One region of the Comamonas sp. CAH-2 genome, then DNA from elsewhere that is predicted to be linked to it. Evidence: riboswitches for the same ligand, from Rfam matches in the RefSeq annotation. Region 1 holds a riboswitch; each other region holds the start of a gene.
The links. Region 1 has a riboswitch for cobalamin ahead of cobO (cob(I)yrinic acid a,c-diamide adenosyltransferase). Riboswitches for the same ligand answer to the same signal wherever they lie in the genome.

Region 1 (4,470 bases):
GGCATGGCGTAGGTGGCGATGCGCAGGTCATGGAACTGCTCGCGCGTGGCGACCACGCCGTCCTTACCCACCATCCACTCGAATTGCGAGACCACGAGGGCCGGGCGCTTGCCGATCACCGACTCGAAGCTGGGAATGTTGTCCGACAGGCGCGGTACCTTGTCGTTGATGGCCTTGAACTGCGGCAGCACGGGGTTGAACCACAGGGCGGTGCCCACCACCTTGTCACCCAGGCCCAGGGCGTAGAGCATTTCCGTGCCGCCCTGGCCGATGGTGACCACCGAGGCCGGTGCCCGGTCCAGTTGGAGGCGATGGCCGCAGTTCTGCAGCTGCAGCGGGTAGTCCGCGGCGTGGGCAGACAGGGCGGTGGCCAGCAGGGCGGCGTAGGCAAGGCGTCGAGGCAGCATCAGGGGGCTTCTTTCCAGAAACAGCGGGTACCCCTGGAAGCACTGGCAACACCCCCGCAGCGCGCGAGACCCCGAAAGGCCCTGGCAGGCAGGTCCACGGGACATTGCTCACTTCCCGGACACCCCGCCGGCAATCGATGGTTGGTGCTTTGGCAGGTCTCCTGACTGGCACGTCATCGCGTCGCCCCGCCTTCCCGAATGTGGATTCAGTGGCGGATGGGGCGGGCTCGTTGCCTACAGTTGCGGGGGCAGTTCCATTCGGCCGCCAGACCCTGAAGCGGGCGGCGGTCATTGGATTCCCTCATGCGGCTGGCGGTGGCTGGCGCATGTCCTTGCGGAACCAAAGTTCGGGTAATGTAGCTGATTTTGTAGCGTCTGGCGCAGGCACCGTCTGCGTGGACACCTGTTTCCAGTCTGATATGTCCCTTCCCGAATGCATGGCCATTGCGCCCGTCCACCGCCTGGAGGCGGTGCAGGACTTCTTGCACACGGCCCGCCAGCAGATGTTCGGCACGCTGGTGGATCCGCAGCAAACCCCCGCGGATCTGCAGCATTTTGAGCAGGTGTACGCGGCGGGCACGGGCTGCATGTGGGCGGCCCGGCATCCGCAGCACGGCATGGTGGGCAGCATTGCCTACCGCGCCTACGATGGCCGCTTCGCGCAACTGGATTTCGGCGCGCTGCGCGTGGTGGAGGTGGTGCGCCTGTTCGTCGCCCCGGTGTGGCGCCGGCAGGGGCTGGCCGTTGCCTTGCTGGACCACGTGCGCCAGCACGCCATCGCCCAGGGGGTGCAGCTGCTGTACCTGCACACGCACCCGTTCCTGCCGGGCGCGCTGGAGTTCTGGCAGCAGCAGGGCTTTCAGGTGGTGCAGCGCGAAACGGCCGCGCCCTGGCACACCATCCACATGCAATGCGCCCTGTAGCGCGCGCCGCGCGCAGTCTGCGCCGCGGGGGCGGCAGTCGCTTCTATAATCCGCACTCCAACAGGAGCCCCGCCGCACCCGCGTGCGTGGGGTGAAACGGGAAGTCCGGTGACCTCACACCCTTGGTGTGGAGCATTCCGGCGCAGCCCCCGCTGCTGTAAGCCTGACAGACACACTTCGATGCCACTGGGAGCCCCCCGGGAAGGCGGTGTGCGCTGTATGACGGCAAGCCAGAATACCGACCTGTTGGCACGCAGTTGTATGCCACGGGGTGTGGGCCGTTTGCTGACAGGTTCCATCCCGCCTTGGCGGGGCGCCGGCCCGCCGCACACACACCACCTTCCCGTATGGGCATGCCTTTCCATGGAAATGGCTCGGGGAGAGCATGGACCTCACGTTCAAACAACAGCATGCTGAACGCATGCAGGACAAGAAAGCCCAGGTGCAGGCCGCCATGGCGCGCGCCCAGGTTGAGCGCGGCATCGTCGTGCTGCTGACCGGCCACGGCAAGGGCAAGACCACCTCGGCCTTCGGCATGCTGTACCGGGCCCTGGGCCATGGCCTGCGCGCCGGCGTGGTGCAGTTCATCACGGGCACCCACGCCTCGGGTGAAGTCACCTTTTTGCAGCAGCAGGGGCTGCTGGGGCAGGGGGCGAGGGCCCAGGTGGACTACCACGCCATGGCCACGGGCTGTTCCTGGCAGCGCAGCGACTGGGACGCCGACCTGCCCGCAGCCAACCAGGCCTGGCAGGCGGCGCAGCGCATGCTGGCCGACCCCAGCCTGCGCCTGGTGGTGCTCGACGAGCTGACCTTCATGCTGCAGTACGGCTATCTGGCGCTGCCCCAGCTGCTGCAGGCGCTGGAGCGCCGCCCCGCCGGACAATCGGTGGTCATCACCGGCCGCAGTGCGCCGGCACCGCTGCTGGCGCTGGCGGACACGGTCAGCGAGATCGCCGACACCCGGCATGCCTTCCAGGCCGGCGTGAAGGCGCAGGCGGGCGTGGACTTCTGATGCGGCCACCGCTGCAGGCCCTGCTGCTGGCGCTGTGCGCCGGCCTGCCCATGGCCGTGGGGGCGGGTGCGCTGCCCACGCTGATGTCCACCAACATCTGCGCCGACACCCTGGCGCTGAGCCTGGCAGCGCCGCAGCAGATCCTGTCACTGTCGCGCCAGAGCCAGGATGCGCAGCGCTTTTCCCTGGCCGCCCAGGCCCGGCAGTTTCCCGCCAACGAAGCGACGGCGGAGGACGTGCTGCACTTGCAGCCCCAGGTGGTGCTGGCCTCGCGGCGCTGGAATGCCCGGCACCAGACGGCCTTGCTCCAGCGCCATGGCGTGCAGATCGTGACGGTGCCGTTTCCCACCGACTGGGAGGGCATCTTCAGCAGCACGCGCAAGATGGGCCAGGCCCTGGGGCGCGAGGCCGCCGCGCAGGCGCTGCTGGACAGCCTGTCCGCCAGACTGGCGCAGTTGCGCGCCACACCGCGGCCTTTCAAGGTCCTGTACCTGCGCCCGAATGGCGGCAGCGCGGGTGCGCAGACGCATGTGGACGCCGTGCTGACGGCCGCCGGCCTGCGCAACCATGCCAGCGCGCTGGGCCTGCAGGGCTGGGGGCGCATCGATCTGGAGCGCATCGTGCAGAACCCGCCCGACATCTTCATCACCCCCGGGCTGGTCAATGACGCGGCCTACGCCCGCTCCGGGCTGAGCCGCCATCCGCAGATGCAAAAGCTGCTGCAGCACATCCCCGTGGTGGTGCTGCAGCACAACGACTGGGGCTGCAGCAACTGGCAACTGATCGAGGCGGCCGAGTCGGTGGCCGCCCAGATCGACGCTTTGCCGCGGCCTGCCGCCCGGGTGGCGCTGCGCGAGGGGGCCCCATGATGCGCTGGACCGCACGCACCGGCATGCCCCGTGTCTGGCTGCTGAACACCGGGCTGCTGGCCCTGCTGCTGGTGCTGGCCGGCATCTCCCTGGGCATCGGTTCGGTGTCCATCGGGGTGGCGGACTGGTGGGCGGCGGCCTGGCAGCCCGCAGGCGCCAGCGATCTGGCCGTGCGCCACCAGGCCATCGTGCAGGAAATCCGCCTGCCGCGCGTGGTGCTGGCGGTGCTGGTGGGCATGTCGCTGGGTGTCGCGGGCGCGGCTCTGCAAGGCCTGCTGCGCAATCCGCTGGCAGAGCCCGGCCTGCTGGGCGTCAGCTCCAGCGCCGGCCTGGGTGCCGTGCTGTGCATCTATTTCGGGCTGTGGCACTGGAATGCCTGGCTGTTGCCCACGGTGGCCATGGCCAGCGCGGCCGCCGCCACGCTGGTGCTCTACCGCATCGCCAGCCGGGGCGCTAGCAATCTGACCCTGATTCTGGCGGGCGTGGCCATGTCCTCGCTGATGGCGGCGCTGACGTCGTTGGCCATCAACCTGGCCCCCACGCCCACCGACATGCAGGACATCGTGCTGTGGCTGATGGGCTCGCTGGCCGACCGCAGCTTCGACGAGGTGCGGCTGTGCCTGCCTTTCATTGCACTGGGGCTGCTGATCCTGGCCGGCAGCGGCCGCCAGCTGGATGCGCTGACGCTGGGCGAGGACGAGGCCGCCAGCATGGGCGTGAACCTGCCGCGGCTGCGCGCGCAGGTGATTGCCGGCACGGCGCTGTGCGTGGGTGCCAGCGTGGCGGTGACGGGGTCCATCGGCTTCATCGGGCTGGTGGTGCCGCACCTGTTCCGCAGCCTCGTGGGCTACCGGCCTTCGCGCCTGCTGCTGCCCAGTGCGCTGGGCGGGGCCGTGCTGCTGCTGGGGGCGGACATTGCGCTGCGTCTGCTCAGCGGGCGGGTGGAGCTGATGCTGGGCGTGGTCACGGCCCTGATCGGCGCGCCTTTCTTCTTTTACCTGGTGGTGCGCGAGCGCTGGAGGCATCGCTGATGCGTACGCTGTCGGTCGAGTCGCTGCAGGTGGCATGGCGGGGTCAGACCTGCGTGCAGGACCTATCGTTCCAGGTCCAGTCGGGTGAGCTGTTGGCCCTGATCGGCCCCAACGGCGCCGGCAAGAGCACGGTGCTGCGCGCCCTGGCCCAGCTGCTGCCGCACCAGGGGCGGGTGCTGCTGGATGGCGAGGACCTGGCACGCCTGGCCCCCCACCAGCGCGCCAGGC
Region 2 (4,470 bases), 260 kb from region 1:
CTCTATTGGGTAGACAGCGTCGTTGCGCCGTTCATCGATGCACAAGGTCGTGTGGAGAAGTACGTCTCCATCCGTACCGACATCACGGACCGCAAGCGCACCGAGCTGGAGCTGCAACGCACCCTGGCACTGCTGCGCTCCGTGCTGGAGGCATCGACCCAAGTTGCAATTGTGGCGACCGACACGCGGGGCGTAGTCTCGCTGCTGAACCGGGGGGCTGAGCTGCTGCTCAACACGGACGCCGATACCGTCGTAGGGAAAATGCAAGTCCTGGAGTTTCTGGAAGTGAATGGTGGGGATCCGGCCGAGAGCCTCGACGACGATGGCATTGAGTTTCCCATGCTCGGATTCCGTGGGCCGACCGACATGGCCAAGTTCTACCAAGCCACACAGAATCCCAAGACGCAGTGGTCCATGGTGCGTGCCGATGGTTTGCGTGTGCCGGTCTCGCTGGCAGTGACACGGATGCAGGATGCCAGCGATCAGTTCATCGGTTATCTGGGCATCGCTTCAGACATTCGCCTGCGCTTGGAGCAGGAGCAATCGCTGCGCGTCGCCATGCACCAGGCGAATGCGGCAAATGATGCCAAGAGCCGCTTTCTGGCGAATATGAGCCATGAAATTCGCACACCGATGAATGCCGTGCTGGGCCTGTCGTACCTGCTGTCACGCACCGCCTTGAGTGAAGAGCAGCAAGGCATGCTGCGCAGCGTCCAGGTCGCCGGCAAGGCGCTTCTGGCGGTCATCAATGATATTTTGGACTTCTCTAAGATCGAGGCCGGCGAGATGGCGTTGGAGCGTGTGCCCGTTGATCTGAACCAGGTGGTGCGCGATGTCGCTGCGCTGATCGCCCTGCAGGCGCGTGAAAAAGGCGTGGCCTTTGTGGTGGATGTGGATGAACCTGTGCCCCAGCCTCTGGAAGGCGACAGCGTTCGCCTGCAGCAAATCCTCATCAACCTGCTGAGCAATGCCATCAAATTCACGGACGCCGGAGAAGTGCGTCTGACCGTGCGCCACAAGGCACTGGGCAGCGGCACGTTCCAGGTGCAGATCAGTGTCAAGGACACCGGTATCGGCATCGATGAAGAAGCCCGCAAGCGCCTGTTTGCGCCATTCGTGCAAGCCGATCTGTCCACCACCCGCCGATATGGGGGCACCGGGCTGGGCCTGTCAATTGTCAAGCAGCTGGTGGAGATGATGCGTGGCACTGTCGAGGTGCACAGCACCGCGGGCCAAGGCAGCCTGTTTGTGGTCACCCTCCCCATGTATCGCAGTGCCGGACTGTTGCTGCACCGGGATGCGGTACCGCCCATCCCTGCCGGGCGTGGTCTGTTGGGCGCACGCCTGCTGGTGGTGGATGACAACGAAACCAACCAGGAAATTGCTGCGCTGATCCTGAAATCCGAAGGCGCCACCGTCGACGTTACCGCCAATGGCCAGGCAGCCCTTGCCATGCTGCAAGCGAGTGCACCACCCTACGATGCCGTGCTCATGGATGTGCACATGCCGGTACTCAATGGGCTGGATGCCACGCGGCAGATCCGTGCGGCCCAGCATACGGCCCAACTGCCTGTGATTGGACTTACCGCCGGGGTCTCATTGACAGAACAGACCGAGGCCATGGACGCCGGTATGAACGCCGTCGTCGGCAAACCTTTTGATCCACCGGAGTTGATCCGCATTCTCTGGCGTTGTCTGCCGGCACTGGCGCAGCGCAATCGCATGGTGGCAGCGCCCGCCCCTGCCGCCAACTCGGCATCGGTCCCCGGTGATTGGCCTGCACTGCCGGGCGTGTCGGCCATCCAGTCGTTTGTCCGGCTCAAGGGGCACGCGCCGCTGCTATGGCAACTGGCGCGGCGCATCCTGGATGGCGTGCACCATTTAGCGATGCCTTCGGCAACGCCAACGGCGGAAGATTTTCAGGCTTTGAAAACCAGACTGCACGACCTCAAAGGCATGTCGGGCTCGATGGGCGCTGAACAGCTGTACCAATTGATCAGCCAGGCTGAAGACGCCGCCAAGTCGCAGCAAACGGAGAAGCTGCGGGCATTGATCGCCCAAATCCAACCGAGCTTGCAGGGGTGGGACGCCGTGCTGGCCCCCGCAGAGGACGATGCCAAAGCTGCGGATGCAGGCGTGGAGGGGAACACTGGCCACGATGTCACCGGGGGCGAGGCGCCGGTGTTGCCTCCGCTGGATGCGGCCACGCGCGCCCATCTCGAATCGCTGCGTGCCGCCTTGCAGCGCCATGATCTGGACGCCCTGGACCACTGGGAGGCCCTGGCCCCTGGACTGGCACCCAGGCTGCGTCCAGACCAGTTTGCCGTGCTCAAACTACGCATAGAAACGCTGGCATTTGATGCGGCATTGAATGTGTTGAACGAAGTACCGTTCGATTGAACCGCTTGCTTCTGGCAGCCTGGAACTGGAAACCTTCCCCACCGAGGCCCATGGCCGCAGACACGCGCATTTGCGGCAGGAGGGGCGCCCCCAGCCTGCGCTGGCTGCACATGGTGCGGGGCATGGCAACCGCCCACGGCGACTGCGCCTGCAGGGCCTGGACTAACACCAGGGCGCGGACCTTGTCAGCTCGTGTGGTCCGAGGGTGAATGGCCGTGGGGCACTCCTGCGGGTCCGTCCCCTTGTCCACGGCGCATCCAAACTTGCACCGTTGCTACGATATACTGAGCCGCAAATTGGACCGGAAAGGTGGCGGCGCACGCTGTGCGCCCCATTTCCCAGCCAATTTCACGCAACAGGTGCCCGGGTTCAATCCCGGGTTAAACGGGAACAGGGTGCAATGCCCTGGCTGCCCCCGCAACGGTAAGCAGATCAATCCGAATCAGGGTTCTTGCATGCAAGAACCAGCCACTGGCGTTTTACGTGGCCCCTCACGGGGTGTGCGGAAGCGCTGGGAAGGCGATCGGCAGGCCTTTGGCCATCTGTCAGCCCGGATACCGGCCTGTTGAGCGCTGTGCAATGGAGCTCACCCTCCTCTTGCCAGCATGTGCAACGACCGTCTGCGGGGAGCAGCGTGATGGCCACCAGCTAGCGACAAGAGCTGCGTACGCAGCCTCAGCTTCGCAGCATGGATTCGTCACTTGCAGGCAGACGGCCAGCCTCTTTTGACACCATGCACCATCTCGCCTTGCCTTTCGCCCTGATTGGGCTTGTACCTGCGGCCTGCGCCATCGCTGCGGATGCTCCGGCCGAACCGGCCCCCACCCTGCGCGACAGCGCCGCCCCTCCAGCCCAACTGCCCACGGTCCACGTCACGGACCGTGCCGAAGGCGGCCTGGGCCTGTCGCACGCCACCACCTCAGGCAGTCGCACCGGCATCGCCACGCGCGATCTGCCGGCCAGCCTGGACACGGTGGGCGAGCAAACCTGGCAGGAGCGCGGGGACAGCCGCATGGCCGACATCATCGGCCGCACCGTGGGCATGACGCCGCTGTCTGCGACCAGCTACAGCAGCCTGTCCTTCAGCACCCGCGGGTTTACGGGCACCAACTCGGTCGGCATTGCCGAAGACGGCGTGCGCCTGAGTGTGGCCTCGTCGACCACGCCCTACCCGGCCAACAGCTGGGGCTATGAGCGTGTGGAGGTGCTGCGCGGCCCGGCCTCCATCGTCTATGGCACGGGCACCGTCGGTGCCACAGCGAACGTCGTGCGCAAGCAGCCCACGCGCGAAACGGTGCGCGAGGTGCTGGTCGGTGCCGGCTCACACGGCGCGTCCAGGCTGGGCCTGGGCATGGGCGGGGCGCTGAGCGACACGGTGACCTACCGGGTCGACGCCTATGGCCACTACACCAACGGTGAGCACGACATGGCCCGTGCCCGTGGCGGCAAGCTGATGAGCACGCTGCGCTGGCAGCCCACGCCCGCGCTGCGCCTGGAGCTGCTGGCCGATGTGAGTGACGAACGGCCCGCGCGCTATTTCGGCACCCCCACGCTCAACGGCGCCATCGTGCCCGAGCTGCTGGGCCGCAACTTCAACACCACCGACAGCCGCATCCGCATCCAGGACCAGCGCCTGCGCGCCCGGGCCCAGTACCAGGCCAACGCCTGGCTGACCGTGAGCAACGAGCTCTACCGCTTCCAGGCCAACCGCTACTGGCGCAACATCGAGGCCTACCGCTACCTGCCGGCGACCCAACAGGTGGCGCTCTCGGACTATCTGGAGCTGTCGCACGACCTGGTGCAAACCGGCAACCGGCTGGAGGCCGCCATCCAGACCGGGGCGCACAAGCTGGTCATCGGCTGGGAAGCCAGCCAGGCCCAATTCGACTTTGCCCGCAACGATTACGCCGGCAGCGACCTGGTCGGCGTGAACGACCCGTCGCTGGGGCACTGGCCCAATGCCTCGCCCATGCTACCCAGCTACCGCACCCAGGCGACCACGCACGATTTCTATGTCGAGGACGCCTGGACGCTCAGCGATCGCTGGCTGCTGCTGGCCGGCATCCGCCG
Region 3 (4,470 bases), on a different contig from region 1:
TGGCCACGCGGTTGGCCAGCACGCCGGCCCAGGGCACGCCCGGCTGGTACTGCTGCATGCCCAGCACCAACGCGCCAAAGCTGCCTGCCATGGCCGAGGCATCGACCACCAGCAGCACCGGCACGCCCAGCTGGGTGGCCAGATCGGCCGCGGTGGGGCTGCCGTCAAACAGGCCCATCACGCCTTCGATCAGGATCACATCGGCCTGCGCGGCCGCGGCATGCAGGCGCGCGCGCACCTCGTCCATGCCCACCATCCAGCCATCGAGGTTGTGCACCGTGGCCCCGCTGGCCAGTTGGTGCCAGTACGGGTCCAGGTAATCCGGCCCGCACTTGAAGACCCGCACGCGGCGCCCCTGGCGGGCATGCCAGCGCGCCAGCGCCGCGGTGATGGTGGTCTTGCCCTGGCCCGAAGCGGGGGCGGCAATCAGCACCGCCACGCAGTGGTGCACGGGAGGGGATGGAGGAGTGATCAGTGGTGACATGCAAGCTCTCGGGGGTGCCCGCCAGGGCCACGGCGGGCAGATACAGCGTCGGCGGTTACCAGGGCATCCATTTCACGCCCAGCCACAGCGTACGCCCGGCGGTGGCGTAGTCCTTGACCAGGGTGTAGTCACGGTCCAGCGCATTGTCGATGCGCGCGGTCAGCGTGAAGTCCCTGGCCAGCTGGCGCGAGGCGGACAGGTTCACCAGGGTGTAGCCACCCAGGGACTTGACGGCCTCCGCATCGTCGTTGAAGCGGCGGCTGGCCGCCTGCAGCTCGGTGCCCAGGGTCCAGCCCGCCAGGGTGCCCTCAACCCCCAGGGTCGCATAGCGCTGCGAGCGGCGCTGCAGCAAGCGGCCGGTCTGGGCGTTGCGCGGGTTCTGGAAATCCACCGACGCATACCACTTCACCACACCCGCGCGCCAGTTGCCGGCCAGGGTGATGCCTTCCAGCTGGGCCTCGTCCACGTTCAGGTAGCAGCCCTGGCTGAGCGCCACCGGGCAGGTGCCCTGCTTGGCGGCATAGACCACCAGGTTTTCAATCTTGTTGCGGTAGGCCGTGGCGCTGAACGCGCGGTCCTTGTCGCCCCAGCGCAGCCCCAGTTCCATGTTGCGGCTTTCCTCGGGCTTCAGGCTGGCATCGCCGTTCTGCGAGAAGCGCTGGAACAGCGTGGGCACGCGAAAGCCGGTGCCCACCGAGGCCGTGGCCTTCCAGTGCGGGGCGAAGTCCCAGCCATAGGCCAGTGTGGCCGTGCGCTTGCCGCCAAAGTCGCTGTCCCGGTCATGGCGCAGGTTCAGTTGCACGGCGTGCTGCTGCCAGTGCAGGCCATAGCCCAGGCCCAGCGCGTTCTGGTGGCGCGAGCGCGCGTCACCGCCCACCAGGCTGGTATTCTCCAGCGTGTCCTCGCGCCGCTCGGCCAGCACCGAGAAAGTGCCCACGCGGCTGCGCCATTCGTTGTGCACCAGGTAGTTGCGCAGCAGGGTTTCGGTGCGGTAGTGCGTGGCCGTCCAGGTGTCGTAGCCGTGGCGCGACTGGCTCACGGCCACACGCGTGCGCCACGCGGGCGTCCAGTCACCCTGCCAGTTCAGGCCATAGGCATCCAGGGTGCGGACCGCACGGTCGTTGCCCTGGGCGCGGCTGTCGTAGCCAGCGTTCGAATCGCTGGTCAGGGCAGTGACGTCCAGGCGCTGGCCCGCGCTGAGCTGCAGGCCCACGCGCGCATTCGCCGATTTGCGCACGTAGCCGTCCTTGTCCACGTTGCGGCGGGTGCCCCCGGTCTTGGCATCGAAGCCCTCGCTGTCGGCATAGGACAGGCCCAGGGCATAGTCCCAGGCGCCCTGCCCGCCGCTGAATCCGGCCGTGCCCTTCTTGGTGCCGTACGAGCCCGCGCCCACGGACACATGGGGCTTGAAGCCGGTCTCGCCACGGCGGGTGAAGATCTGCACCGTGCCCGCCATGGCATCCGAGCCATACAGCGCACCGACCGCGCCGCGCAGCACCTCGATGCGCTCGATCGATTCCAGCGGCAGCGTCTCCCAGGGGGCGCCGCCGGAGCCATTCTGGGCATCGATGCGGATGCCGTCGACATACACCGCCGTGTGCTGCTTGTGCGCCCCGCGCAGGAACAGGTTGGTGTCCGAACCCGGGCCACCGGTGCGGGTGATCTGGATGCCCGGCACCTTGGCCATGACATCTTCCAGCGCCAGGGCGCCGCTGCGCTCCAGGGCCTCCCCGTCCAGCACCGTCACATCCGCCAGCACTTCGCTCAGGCGCTGCTCGGAGCGCGTGGCCGAGACCACCACCTCATCCAGGGCCGCCGCGGCCGCCGGCAGCACCAGGCCCGCCAGACAGACCACCGCCAGAGAGACCGGGCGCCACGCCATCGCCGGCATCCAGGCACGCTGACGCCGTTGTTCGAACACATTCATTGGAAACATCACCAGATTCCACCCGTGTCAGCCTCCCCGCCGACAATGGGCAAACATGCCTGCCCTGGGGGCAGACACACGAATGTTGGCCGGTATCCGGGCTGGTCCCTCAGTCCATCGCCTTCCCACGTGCTTGTTCAAGGCACCCAGTGGCTGTGTTGATGGAGGGGCGCTATGACGGGCGCCAGGGACTCACCGTTGCGGGGGCAGCGCAGGCTAGGTCAGGTCGAAGGCCGACCCACCATCCTGCTTCCCGTTGAACTGCAATCTTGCGAACCAAGTTGCGAGCACCAACAATGCAAGCTGGCGATTCTAACTGGACGTGACGGGCCATGGTGCACCGCACAGCAGTGCCGCAGCCAGGCGCAGGGCTGCACAAAAAATGAGCAGCATCCGCACAAAAACAAAGGGCTTCAGATACAAACCTATCTGAAGCCCTTATTCATTCAGCGCCAGGCGCTATCTTTTCAAATCCTGCCCAGCGCCCGGTCCACGCCCAGGTTGGCCAGGGCATCGGCCCGCTCGTTGCCCGGATCGCCCGCATGGCCCTTGACCCAGCGCCACTCGATGCGGTGTCCCGCACCGCTGACCAGCGCATCCAGCGCCTGCCACAGCTCGACGTTCTTCACCGGCTGCTTGGTCGAGGTCTTCCAGCCCTTGGCTTTCCAGCCGTGGATCCATTCCGTGATGCCCTTTCGCACGTACTCGCTGTCCAGGAACAGCGTCACATCGCAGGGGCGCTTGAGGGCGCGCAACGCTTCGATCACGGCGGTCAGCTCCATGCGGTTGTTGGTGGTCTCGCGCTCGCCGCCAAACAACTCCTTGGTGTGCGGCCCGGCCTGCATCAGCACGCCCCAGCCGCCCGGCCCCGGGTTGCCCTTGCAGGCCCCGTCCGTGTAAATCACTACTTGGTTCAAATTTCTTTCCTTTGTGGTGCTTGCTGGCACGCGGCCGCCGGGCGGGCCTGCGCCGCGGGCGCACGTTTGCGCCACGCAGGCTCCAGCAGGCGCATGCCATGCACCTTTTTCACAGCCAGCACGCAGTATGCACCGCCCAGCACCGGCCAGGCCTTGTTGCCCAGCCTATCCATCCAGCGCCAGCGCTGCAGCCAGGCTGGCGCCTCCAGCGCCGGGGCGTGGCAACCGAAATCGGCGGCCACCACGTCCATGGCCAGCACCTGCAGCCAATCGCGCACGCGCCAGTACGGCAGGCCGCGCCAGGCGTTCAACCCAGGCTCCGGCACACGCTCCAGCCCATGCTGAAGCCCCCACAGGCTATAGGGGTTGAGCCCAAACAGCAGCAGCCGCCCTTCGGGCACCAGCACGCGCACCGCTTCGCGCAAGGCAGCATGCGGGTCCTGGCAATGTTCGAGGGTGTGGGGCAGGACCAGCAGGTCGACGCTGGACTCGGCGAACGGCAGTGCCTCGGGGGCGCACAACAGTTGTACACCTTCAGGGACTTGGCAAGCCCCGGGTTCAAGGTTCCAATCGGTGCTTTGCGCGGCCACCCAGCGGTTGGGCATGCGGTTGTGGCGCAGCGCTTGCAGCAGGGGCCAGCCCAGTTGCACGCTGTGATAGCCGAAAATATCCGCCACCGCCTCATCACACCGCTGCTGCTCCCAGTCGAGCAGATAGCGGCCAAATGCCTTGGCCATCCACGGATGGCCCTCTTGCTTTGCATCGTTCATGAACCTGTTGCCGTTGCCTGCGTTTTCTGACAATTACATCTGGCTGCTGCACGACGGCCAGCACGCCGTGGTGGTGGACCCTGGCGACGCCGGGCCCGTTCAAGCGGCGCTGCACGCCCAGGGCCTGCAGCTGCAAGCCATTCTAGTGACCCACCACCATGCCGACCATGTCGGCGGCGTGGACGCGCTGTGCCGCGCCACCGGCGCCACGGTCTACGGCCCGGCCTACGAGCCCCTGCCCGAGCCCGTGGTGCGCGTCGACGCGCACAGCCGCATCCGCCTGCTGGGGCAGGACTGGCAGGTGCTGGAAGTGCCCGGCCACACCGCCGGCCACATCGCCTGGTACTGCGCCCCCGCGGATGCGGCCCCGCT
Region 4 (4,470 bases), on a different contig from region 1:
TCAGCAGCTTTCCGCAGGCGGCGGGCACGGCCTCGGCCCTCAACGGTTTCATCATGATGGTGTGCGCCTTTGCCACCGGGCAGGTGCTGGGCCGCAGCTTCAATGGCACTGTGTACCCCTTGGTTTTCGGGCTGGGCCTGTGGTGCCTGGCCGCAGCCTTGGCATCATGGACGCTGGTGCGCCGCTATGGCGCCTCCGGCGCGGCCACTTCGGCCTGATGCGCGCCGGGCTGGCTTCAACCCTTTCCTGCCCCCTGCCTTGACTGCGTCCCCCCACCCTCTGCCCTGCATTGCGATTGCAGGCCCCACGGCTTCCGGTAAAACCAACGGCGCGCTGGCCCTGGCCGCCGTCCTGGCCCAGCGCGGCCAACCCAGTGAAATCATCAGCGTGGACTCGGCCCTGGTCTACCGCAGCATGGACATCGGCACCGCCAAACCCAGCCTGCAGGAGCGGGCCGCCGTGCCCCACCACCTGATCGACATCCTCGACCCGCTGCAGTCGTACAGCGCGGCCGAGTTCGTGCAGGACACCCAGCGCCTGGTCGCTGAGATCCGCGCACGCGGCGCCATCCCGCTGCTGGTGGGCGGCACCATGCTGTATTTCAAGGCGCTGCTCGACGGCATCGACGACATGCCTGCCGCCGACCCCGAGGTGCGCGCCCGGCTGGACGCCCAGGCCGCCAGCATCGGCTGGCCTGCCATGCATGCCGAACTGGCCCAGGTGGACCCGGAAACCGCCGCCCGCCTGGCGCCCGGCGACAGCCAGCGCATCCAGCGCGCACTGGAGGTGTGGCACATCTCTGGCCAGCCACTGTCCAGCTTTCACCAAGCAAAAAAGAGAGCTGAAAACGCACAGCCCGCCTTCGATTGCACACTGTTTTCGCTGGAACCCAGTGACCGCGCCTGGCTGCACGCCCGCATCGCCCAGCGCTTCCAGGCGATGCTGGACGCCGGCTTCATCGACGAAGTGCAAGCCCTGCGCGCGCGCGGCGACCTGCACCCCGACCTGCCCAGCATGCGCTGCGTGGGCTACCGCCAGGTCTGGGAAGAGCTGGACTGGCAGGTCCGCAAGAACACCCCGCAACTGAACATGCACCTGGTGCGCGAAAAGGGCATTGCCGCCACGCGCCAGTTGGCCAAGCGCCAGATCACCTGGCTGCGCAGCATGCCCCAGCGCCACACCATCGCCTGCGACGACCCGCTGGCCACCATGCAACTGGTCCAGGCCGCGCTGCAGTGCCTGCCGGCCTGACCAGCCCCCGGACCACACAGGCAAGGGGACACGCACCAGCCTTCCCGGTGCAGGACCGGGCTGGCCCCGGCCAAGGATGGGGCGATGGCCCGGCCCACTGCGCCCGGTCCAATGACCGAGGCCTTCGGAGGCCTGTCGGTGCCCCCTGTGCCTGGACACCCCCGCCTGCCAGGGCGACACTTACCTCTGCTTACCGGCACCGGCCGCCGAGGCCTTAGCCTTGGACCAGGAGTTGCCCATGAAAACCATGACCCTTTGCGCCACCGCCCTGTGCCTTGCACTGGCCCTGGGTGGCTGCGCCCAGCGCGCGCAGTACTACCAGCCCTCGGACACCAGCGCCCGCAGCGGCAGTGGCATCACCGTGTATGGCGAGATCGACGCCAGCGTGGTGCATTCGCGCTGAGCGCGCTGGACACACACCCCACGCCACAGGCTCCGTGCGTGTGGGCGATGCCGCATGTGTACGCACACAGTGCAAGCACCAACTTTCAGCACAACCCCTGCCATTCCACAGCCTGGATGCACGTCCCAGCGCTGCGGGCTCCTGCGCCGCGCAACCCGTGCGGGCGGGAAGCCCGGTATCATCCCCGTCCACTGCCTCCCACGAGGCGGTAACCACGTTATCGGTGCCCAGGTCGGTCACGCCCTGGGTTAAACGGGAAACAGGTGCGCGCCATCCCCCGATGGATGCAATGCCTGTGCTGCCCCCGCAACGGTAAGTGCGAGTCTGTGGAACCTGTGCCACTGGGACGACAACGTCCTGGGAAGGCGTTCCACATGTCCGGTTAACCGGACCAACGCACCAGCCCGGAGACCGGCCGAAACGTACAGAGTCGGATGCGCTGCGGGGTGGCAGCGACGAGTGCGGCATGTTGGCTGCCTTCAGCAGCCCCCTTCCCCGAACGCGGTGCATCCATGTACGCAACGCCGCCGCCTGCGGGGACGCAGGATCGCGGCCTGATGAGTGATGTCCATGCCCTTCCGTCCTTCCCCCTGTTCCCTGGCTGTGGGAACCGCCCTGTCCTTGCTGGCGGCCCCTGCCAGCGCCCAGTCCAGCCTCAGCGAGCCCATCGTGGTCTCGGCCACACGCATCGACATGCACGACCAGGATGCGCCCTATGCGTCCGAGGTGCACACCCGCAGCGACATCGAGCGCTCAGGCGCGCATTCGCTGTTCGACTATCTGGCGCAGCAAAGCTCGCTGCAGATCAGCCCCAGCTACGGCAACCGCTACACCCCGCAGATCAGCATGCGGGGCTATGGCAATGACGGCTCCAGAACCTGGTGATCTCGGTCGATGGCCGTCGGCTCAACAACATCGACTCCATCCCGCAGCTCATCGGCTCGATCTCGCTCAGCGACATCGAGCGCATCGAAATCACCAAGGGCAGCGGCGCCGTGATGTTCGGTGACGGCGCCACCGCCGGCACGATCCAGATCTACACCAAGCCGCGCAGCGGCGTCAGCCTGGAAACCTATGCGGGCGATCACGGGCAACGCGGCGCCATCGCCTCGGCAGGCCTGGTCCGCGAGCGCTTCGATCTGTCGGCCACCCTGGACCACAGCCATGTGAACGGTTTCAGCAGCCCCGACCCCACGGGCCACCGGGACCAATCGGAAGCCAACACCTGGCGTGTGGCCGGTGCCCTCAAGCCGGTGGAAGGCCTGCGCCTGGACATGGAGGCCGGCGCCTCGCACATCGACACGCGCTACCCGAATCCGCTGACGCAGGCACAGTTCAACGCCCACCCCGGCATGCACACCGGCGCTGCCTACACCCAGCAGAAGCTGCAAAGCGACCACTGGAGCCTGGGTGCCGAGTACCGCGTGAACCGCCAGTGGAAGCTGTCGGCCCGCCACCACGATGAGGACAAGTCCTCGCTGTTCCCCAGCTTTCCCCCCGCCGCCCAGTACCGCTATGCGTCCAACGAAGTGGCGGCGCAGTACCAGCACGATGCGCTGATCCTGAATGCGGGTTATCAGAACTTCGATGGCCAACGCACGCAATCCGGCAGCACCACCAAGCACAACCGCGGCCTGTTCCTGCAGGGGCAGTACATGCTGGAGGCGCTCACCCTGTCCGCCGGCATCCGCCGCGAGGAAGTCACCTACCGCCACAACCCGCTCAGCGGCCAGTCCCTGCAATCCGAGCAGCGCCTGACCTCGTGGGAGCTGGGTGCCAACCACCGCCTGTCGCCGCAGCTGGCACTGTTTGCGAACTACAGCGATGCCTTCGTCACCCCGGACGTGGATCGTTTCTTCTTCACCGACTGGAGCTCGGGCTCGCCCGTCACCGCCTTCAACGGCTTCATCGAACCCGCCAAGGCGCGCACGCTGACCGTGGGCGCCAACCACCAGACGGCACGCCACCGCCTGAAACTGTCGGCCTTCTACGCCAAGCTCTCGAACGAGATCTACTACTTCGAGACCGGTCCGTTCTCCGGCATCAACACCAACATCGACCAATCCCACAAGTACGGCCTGGAGCTACAGGACCGCGTGCAGATCACCCCGCGGCTGTCCGGCCACATCAACTACGCCTGGACACGCGCCATCATCGACCGCGAGAACGACGGCGGCGGCGCTTTCGATGGCAAGGAGTTGCCGGGCGTGTCGCGCCACAGCGTGGTGCTGGGCCTCAACCTGCGCGTCGCGGAGCGTGGCAACCTGCACCTGTCGCACACCTGGCGCAGCAGCACCTGGGCCGCGGGCGACTTTGACAACAACAACGCCCAGCGGCAGAAAGCCTTCCAGAGCACGGACCTGACCTACCGCCACCAGCTGGACAAGCACCTGGACATGTACGTGGGCGTCAGCAACCTGCTGGACCGCAAGAACGGCATCTGGGTGCGCGACGACGCCATCTACCCCGTGCAGTTCGAGCGCACCTGGAAACTGGGCGCACGCGTGCAGTTCTGACCCCGTGCCCCTGCCGCGCCCACGCCCGGGCGTGGTACAGCAGTGGGACATCCCCACCGACCCCATGCCCCGCATGCCCCATGCGACCAGCGACGGCCAGAGCGCCGCACTGGCCGCTTGGGGCAGGTGCAAGACCCAGCCTTCAGCGCCCGGCAGGTGGCGTGCCTCACCCAGCGCCACACCGTCGGTGCCTCGGTGCAGACACCGTGCACGGCCTGCGCCCCGCACGACCTCTCCAGCCCAAAGGCGTGCCAGACGCAGACCAAATCGGACCCACTCGATGGCCGGTACCCTGCCCCA

Region 2: linked by a shared signal. The riboswitch ahead of FYM52_RS01960 (TonB-dependent siderophore receptor) and the one ahead of cobO (cob(I)yrinic acid a,c-diamide adenosyltransferase) in region 1 are both predicted to bind cobalamin.
Region 3: linked by a shared signal. The riboswitch ahead of FYM52_RS05295 (TonB-dependent receptor domain-containing protein) and the one ahead of cobO (cob(I)yrinic acid a,c-diamide adenosyltransferase) in region 1 are both predicted to bind cobalamin.
Region 4: linked by a shared signal. The riboswitch ahead of FYM52_RS19070 (TonB-dependent receptor plug domain-containing protein) and the one ahead of cobO (cob(I)yrinic acid a,c-diamide adenosyltransferase) in region 1 are both predicted to bind cobalamin.

Annotation. Positions count from the first base shown of each region.
Region 1 is NZ_VSWF01000001.1:190,124-194,593, forward strand. It holds gene FYM52_RS00870 (ABC transporter substrate-binding protein) at 1-407, opposite strand, end outside; cobalamin riboswitch at 541-767, opposite strand; gene FYM52_RS00875 (GNAT family N-acetyltransferase) at 827-1,330, shown strand; cobalamin riboswitch at 1,376-1,592, shown strand; gene cobO (cob(I)yrinic acid a,c-diamide adenosyltransferase) at 1,716-2,342, shown strand; gene FYM52_RS00885 (ABC transporter substrate-binding protein) at 2,342-3,211, shown strand; gene FYM52_RS00890 (iron ABC transporter permease) at 3,208-4,242, shown strand; gene FYM52_RS00895 (ABC transporter ATP-binding protein) at 4,242-4,470, shown strand, end outside.
Region 2 is NZ_VSWF01000001.1:445,914-450,383, reverse strand. It holds gene FYM52_RS01965 (PAS domain S-box protein) at 1-2,400, shown strand, start outside; cobalamin riboswitch at 2,741-2,981, shown strand; gene FYM52_RS01960 (TonB-dependent siderophore receptor) at 3,134-4,470, shown strand, end outside.
Region 3 is NZ_VSWF01000005.1:25,788-30,257, reverse strand. It holds gene FYM52_RS05300 (cobyrinate a,c-diamide synthase) at 1-484, opposite strand, end outside; gene FYM52_RS05295 (TonB-dependent receptor domain-containing protein) at 540-2,420, opposite strand; cobalamin riboswitch at 2,481-2,721, opposite strand; gene rnhA (ribonuclease HI) at 2,879-3,328, opposite strand; gene FYM52_RS05285 (class I SAM-dependent methyltransferase) at 3,325-4,098, opposite strand; gene gloB (hydroxyacylglutathione hydrolase) at 4,097-4,470, shown strand, end outside.
Region 4 is NZ_VSWF01000051.1:9,574-14,043, forward strand. It holds gene FYM52_RS17495 (multidrug effflux MFS transporter) at 1-218, shown strand, start outside; gene miaA (tRNA (adenosine(37)-N6)-dimethylallyltransferase MiaA) at 187-1,251, shown strand; gene FYM52_RS17505 (hypothetical protein) at 1,490-1,654, shown strand; cobalamin riboswitch at 1,859-2,089, shown strand; gene FYM52_RS19070 (TonB-dependent receptor plug domain-containing protein) at 2,225-2,539, shown strand; gene FYM52_RS17510 (TonB-dependent receptor domain-containing protein) at 2,536-4,170, shown strand.